2 linked regions of the Cystobacter fuscus genome follow. The protein of the gene in region 2 interacts with the protein of the main gene of each other region in a pairwise test. Links are inferred from orthologs where the notes say so. Each region holds a gene or a part of one and is shown on either strand. Other genes may lie near its edges.

Region 1 (2,899 bases), 870 kb from region 2 along the record:
AGCGCGAGCGCGAGCGCGAGTTCAGCCGCATCGTGGACGCGGCCAAGGCGGGTGCGCGGCTGGGCATGGGCGTGGCCGCGGGCCATGGGCTCAACTACGACAACGTGCGCGCCATCGCGCGCATCCAGGAGATCGACGAGCTGAACATCGGCCATGCCATCGTCGCGCGCGCCGTGCTCGTGGGCTTCGAGCGCGCGGTGCGCGAGATGCTCGAGCTGATGCGCAACCCGGGCTAGGGCGAGCGCGCGCCATGGCGATCATCGGCCTGGGGTTGGACATCTGCTCGGTGGCCCGCATCCAGCGCATCCTGGACGGAGCCCGCGCCGAGCGCTTCCTCGAGCGCGTGTACACGCCGGCCGAGCGCGAGCTGTGCGACGCGCGCTCGGACAAGGCGAGCGCCTACGCGGCACGCTTCGCCGCCAAGGAAGCACTCATCAAGGCCCTGGGCGCGCCCAAGGGCCTCACCTGGCACGACATGGAAGTGGTGCGCGCGGGCGGTCCCCCGGGCTTCCGCCTGTCGGGCGTGGCGCGCGTGGAGATGGAGAAGCGGCGCGCGGAGGCCTTCCTCGCGCTCACCCATGACGCGGGCGTCGCCGCCGCCACCGTGGTCCTGCAAGAGAGGAGCTGAACGTCATGCGCCGAGTCCTCACCGCCGAGCGGATGCGCGCGGCCGACCGCGCCGCCGGAGACCACTTCGGCATGCCGTCCCCGTTGTTGATGGAGAACGCCGGACGGGAGCTGGCGGAGGTGGCCCGGGAGCTCGGCTCGCCGGGCGGGCGCTTCCTCGTCGTGTGCGGACCTGGCAACAACGGTGGCGACGGGCTGGTGGCGGCTCGCCTGCTCCATGCCTGGGGCCGACGGGTGACGCTGGTGCTCGTGGGTCCCCGGGACAAGCTCACGCCGGACTCCCAGCGCAACCTGCTCGCCCTGGGGCCCTCGGGTCTCGAGCCCCAGGCACTCGGGGCGGTGGAGGAGCCGCGGGTGGGGGACGTGGTGGTGGATGCCATCTTCGGCACCGGGCTCACCCGGCCTCCCAGCGGGGAGTTCGCCAAGGCGATCGAGCACGTGCGTCGCTGGCGCGCGGCGGGGGCGAAGGTGGTGGCCGCGGACGTGCCCTCGGGGCTGCACTCGGACACGGGAGTGCCCTTCGAGCCCTGCGTGGAGGCGGATGCCACCGTCACCTTCGGCTTCCTCAAGCAGGGGCAGGTGCTGGAGCCCGGCGTCACGCTGTGCGGCGAGGTGCGGTGCGTGGACATCGGCATTCCCGCCGACGCCGTCGAGGCCCAGGCGGGCGCGGAGGTCTTCCTCGTCGAGGAGGCCGATGCCCGGGGTGCAATCGCCCCGCGCCGCTCGGACACCCACAAGGGCACCTACGGGCACGTGCTGGTGGTGGCCGGCAGCCTGGGCAAGTCCGGGGCGGCGGCCCTGAGCGCGTTGAGCGCCCTGCGCGCAGGGGCGGGGCTCGTCACCGTGGCCACGCGTGCCCAGGTGGTGGAGTCGGTGCTCGGCCATGCTCCCGAGCTGATGGGCTGGCCCCTGGAGGATCGCGGTCCCCTGGGGCGGGCGGACCTGGAGTCCCTGCTCGCCGCGGCGGAGCAGAAGGACGCGCTCGTGGTGGGCCCTGGCATCCCTCGCGGCGAGGAGACGGCGGCGCTGCTCGGCGAGCTGCTCGAGCGCGTGGACGTGCCCGTGGTGCTGGACGCGGACGCGCTCAACGCCGTCTCCACGGACCTGGGGGTGCTGCGCCGGGCCAGGGGGCCCGTGGTGCTCACGCCCCACCCGGGCGAGATGTCGCGGCTGTCCGGCCTGCCCACGAAGGAGCTGCAGAAGGATCGGGTGAAGGTGGCGCGGGACTTCGCGCGCACGCACGGGGTGACGCTCGTGCTCAAGGGGGCGCGCACGCTCATCGCCCACGCGGATGGCACCGTGTACGTCAACCCCACGGGCAATCCGGGCATGGCCACCGGCGGCACGGGGGACGTGCTGAGCGGCGTGCTGGGCGCCCTGCTCGCCCAGGGCCTGAAGCTCCCCGAGGCCGCCTGGACGGCCGTGTATGCGCACGGGCTGGCGGGAGATCTGGCCGCCGGGCGGCGGGGCCGGCTGGGCCTCATCGCCTCGGACGTGGTGAAGGGGCTGTGCTCGGTGTGGACGCGGTGGGAGCGATGAGCGTGCCCACGCTGAGCCACACGGTGCGCTCGGGCTCGCCCGAGGAGACCCACGGCCTGGGCGTGCGGCTCGGGCGGTTGCTCCAGCCGGGGGACTTCGTGGGGCTGGTGGGCGATCTCGGCGCGGGCAAGACGCACCTGGTGCGTGGCGTGGCCGAGGGCGCCGGGGTGGAGCGCTCGCAGGTGGCGAGCCCCACCTTCGCCATCGTCTACCCCTACCAGGGGCGATTGACGCTCTACCACGCGGACCTCTACCGGCTGGCCGACTACGACGAGCTGTACGCCACGGGCTTCCTGGACATGGTGGGTGGCGACGGCGCGCTGCTGGTGGAGTGGTTGGATCGCATCCCCGAGGCCGCGCCGCGCGAGTACCTGCGGCTCACCCTGCGCGAGGTGGGCGAGGAGTCCCGCGAGCTGGTGGCCGAGGCCTGGGGCGCGCGGCCCGCCGGCTTGCTGAAGGACTGGTTGCTGGCCGAGCGCTGACCGGGCAACACGGAGGGGGTCCGGGGGTTCGTGCAGCGGACAACAGATGGGCGGGCCGTGCCCTCCGCGGCGAGGGGTTGGCATATCCTGCGCCCATGAACCCCTGCCACGCCGTGAAGTGGTTCTTGCTCATCCCGCTCGCCAGTGTGGTGCTGATGGGGTGTGGCGCCATCGAGCCTCCGCCTCAGGAGTACCCCCACGCCACCGTCACCTTCGACGTGACGGTCCCCGACGGGACACCGTCCGACGCC
Region 2 (3,396 bases):
CGGCCCTCGTCCAGCAGCTTGCGGAACATCTCCACGCCCGTCACCACCGTCTTCTGCGTGGCGCGCAGACCCACCACTTCCACTTCCTCGCCCACCTTGATGATGCCGCGCTCCACGCGGCCGGTGGCCACCGTTCCACGGCCGGCGATGGAGAACACGTCCTCCACCGGCATCAGGAAGGGCTTGTCCGTGGCGCGCTGCGGCGTGGGGATGTAGCTGTCCACCGCCTCCATCAGCTTCAGGATGGCCGGCTCGCCAATCTCCGAGGTGTCACCCTCGAGCGCCTTGACGGCGCTGCCCGGCACGATGGGGATGGTGTCGCCCGGGAACTCGTACTTCTTGAGCAGGTCGCGCACCTCCATCTCCACGAGCTCGCGCAGCTCGGGGTCGTCCAGCAGGTCCACCTTGTTCAGGAAGACCACGATGTAGGGCACGCCCACCTGGCGCGCCAGCAGGATGTGCTCGCGCGTCTGGGGCATCGGGCCGTCCGCCGCCGACACCACCAGGATGGCGCCGTCCATCTGCGCCGCGCCCGTGATCATGTTCTTGACGTAGTCGGCGTGCCCCGGGCAGTCCACGTGGGCGTAGTGCCGGTTCTTCGTCTTGTACTCCACGTGCGCCGTGGAGATGGTGATGCCGCGCTCGCGCTCCTCGGGGGCCTTGTCGATCTGGTCGTACGCGAGGAACGTCGCGCCGCCCGTCTTCGCCAGCACCTTGGTGATGGCCGCCGTGAGGGACGTCTTGCCGTGGTCAACGTGGCCGATGGTGCCGATGTTGACGTGCGGCAAGCTTCTGTCGAACTTCTCCTTGGACATAACGCACCTCGAAAAATGGAGCCCTGAACCAGGATTGAACTGGTGACCTCATCCTTACCAAGGATGCGCTCTGCCAACTGAGCTATCAGGGCTTGTATTTGCGACTGCAACAACTGGAGCGGGAAATGGGATTCGAACCCACGACATTCAGCTTGGAAGGCTGACGCTCTACCAACTGAGCTATTCCCGCGATTCTGAGTGGAGGGGGTTGGATTCGAACCAACGAAGGCGTGAACCGGCAGATTTACAGTCTGCTCCCTTTGGCCGCTTGGGTACCCCTCCGTACCGCTCTTCAACTACCGCAGAACCACCGTTTCTTCCTACTGCTTTCTTCTGCTTCCGGGCCCTCACCCGCGGCCCCTCATCCCTGGCCGGCGGCGGGATTTGAACCCGCGACCTACTGATTACAAATCAGTTGCTCTACCGACTGAGCTACACCGGCATGCGGCACTGCCCGGCTGCTTCCCCGACCCGCCCGTCCATTCGCCGGGGAGCCACCTGCCGTCCCCGTCGAGGGGCGCCCTTGTAGAGGCCCCCGCCATCCAAGTCAAGCAGTTTGCGCCGGGGAGTTTACTTCGTGGCACCCGGGCGCGCGCTGCCCCGCTGGCGGGCGGCCTCGTATAGCAGAATCGCCGCCGAAACCGACGCATTCAGCGAGCCCACCTGGCCCAGCATCGGAATCTGCAGGCGGAAGTCGCAGTGCTCGAGGACGCCGGGGCGAACCCCCGCCCCCTCGGCCCCCACCACGACCGCCAAGGGCCCATCCAGCCGCGCGCTCCACAAGGGGATCTTCGAGTGGGGGTCGGCCGCGGCGATCCACACGCCCGCTTCCTTCAACTCCTCCAGGGTCCGCGACAGGTTGACCACCCGCGCGATGGGGCAGTGCTCCACCGCCCCCGCGGAGGCCTTGGCCACCACGCCCGTCACGGGAACCGCCCGGTCCTTCGCGATGACCACCCCATGCGCCCCCAACGCATGCGCCGAGCGGATGATGGCCCCGAAGTTGTGCGGATCCTGGATGCCGTCCAGCACCACCCACAGGGCCGGCCGCTCGCTCCGGGCGGCTGACTCGAGCAACTCGGAGAACTCCGCGTACTCGAACCCCCGGAGCTCGGCCACCACGCCCTGGTGCACGCCGCCCTCGGCCATCGCCGCCAGGCGCTCGCGTGGCACCCGCTCCACCCGGATCCCCGCCTCCCGGGCGCGGCTGAGTATCTCCGCCGCGGCCTTCGCCGCCAGCTGTCCCTCGGTGATGAAGAGCCGCTCCACCCTCTGGGCATGGGCACGGAGCGACTCGAGGACCGGATTCACTCCGTAGACGTGGCGCTGCTCGGCGCGCTCGCGCTCCGTGCCCCGCTCACTGCCCCTCGACGACGGACGCTGGCGCACCACGGGCTAGAGAACCTCGACGGGCACGGAGAACGTCTTCTTCTGCCGGGCACACAACTGCTCCGTGCAGATGAAGAAGGTGAGCTTCGCCTCCACCGTGCCCTTGCCGACAGCCGTCGCCGTGAACGGCACCTCGAAGCGGGGATCCACGAAGGCCTGTCCCTCGACCTTCTTCGCCACCGAGTCCTTCAACGCGAGCGTCTTCTGGGTGAAGGAGAGTTGCGCCCCCTCGAGCTCCAGCTTCAGCGGCGCCTCGTCGGACACATGCGCGCCCGGCTTGCTCTTGATGGCCAGCACGAACGTGCCCTGCCCACCCGTCTTGAGCTGCGTGGACGAGCCCGCGGTGCTCACCTCGTAGAGCGTGGCGGGATCCACGGGGGCTTCGGCGTGGCCCTGGGTGCAGGCGAGGGCCACCACCGCGGCGGCCAGGGTGCTGAGGGGTCGGATGTGCGGCATGGCGTGGTCTCCTGGGCTGTCCAGCGCCGCCCCTATATCACCCACCCTCCCCCGCTCGCAGGCCTCTTTATGGTTCAACCCTCGGCCTTGGATGCCCGCTTGCGCCGCGGCACGGCCGTCGACCGCGCCTCGGAGGACTCCACCCCGGAGTTCCCCGCCGCCAGTTGCTCGGCGCGCTCGATGATGATGCGGGCCAGGTCCTGCCCCGTGGCCGACTCCATCTCCGCGAGGGCTGGCGAGCTGTTGACCTCGAACACCTTGGGGGGGCCCTCTGGCACGTCGAGCAGATCCACCGCCGCGACCTCCAGCCCCACCAGCATGGCCGTCCGCTCCGCCGCCACCCGCTGGGACTCGGTCAATTGCAGCGCCTCCAGCCGCGCGCCCCGGTTGAGCGTGTAGGAAAGCCGCCCCACCCGTGGCCGGCGCCGTACCGCCGCCACCGCCCGCCCCCCGACCACCAGCACCCGCACGTCCTTGCCCGAGTGCTGCACGTACTGCTGGACGATGAGGTTGTGTCCCAGGCCCAGGATGGCCTCGAGCGCGGCTTCCAGGGACTGGAGGCTCTCGCACACCATCACCCCGCGCTTCTCCTGGCCCTGCAGCAGCTTCACCAGGACCGGCACGCCCCCCACCAGCCCCACCATGGCCTTCAGGTCCGCCGCGTCCCGCGCCATCACCGTCGCCGGGATGTCGATGCCATTGGCCGACAGCAACTGCAGCGAGCGCATCTTGTTGC

The links.
Region 1: the proteins of rlmB (region 2) and CYFUS_RS28660 interact in binary tests that used the Escherichia coli proteins (3 or more experiments, as listed by UniProt). The link is inferred for Cystobacter fuscus from one-to-one orthologs.

What each region holds. Positions count from the first base shown.
Region 1 is NZ_CP022098.1:7,037,758-7,040,656, reverse strand. It holds CYFUS_RS28660 (NAD(P)H-hydrate dehydratase), read left to right. Parts: upstream 1-633; coding sequence 634-2,166; downstream 2,167-2,899. Other genes in the region: CYFUS_RS28650 (hypothetical protein), read left to right, coding at 2,762-2,899; tsaE (tRNA (adenosine(37)-N6)-threonylcarbamoyltransferase complex ATPase subunit type 1 TsaE), read left to right, coding at 2,163-2,648; acpS (holo-ACP synthase), read left to right, coding at 251-628; CYFUS_RS28670 (pyridoxine 5'-phosphate synthase), read left to right, coding at 1-236. UniProt on the Escherichia coli protein: Bifunctional enzyme that catalyzes the epimerization of the S- and R-forms of NAD(P)HX and the dehydration of the S-form of NAD(P)HX at the expense of ADP, which is converted to AMP.
Region 2 is NZ_CP022098.1:7,904,849-7,908,244, forward strand. Bases 296-3,157 are described here. They hold rlmB (23S rRNA (guanosine(2251)-2'-O)-methyltransferase RlmB), read right to left. Parts: upstream 2,205-3,157; coding sequence 1,386-2,204; downstream 296-1,385. Other genes in these bases: tuf (elongation factor Tu), read right to left, coding at 296-815; CYFUS_RS31865 (hypothetical protein), read right to left, coding at 2,211-2,660; CYFUS_RS31870 (ATP-grasp domain-containing protein), read right to left, coding at 2,735-3,157. Outside these bases: more of tuf, read right to left, coding at 1-295; more of CYFUS_RS31870, read right to left, coding at 3,158-3,396. UniProt on the Escherichia coli protein: Specifically methylates the ribose of guanosine 2251 in 23S rRNA.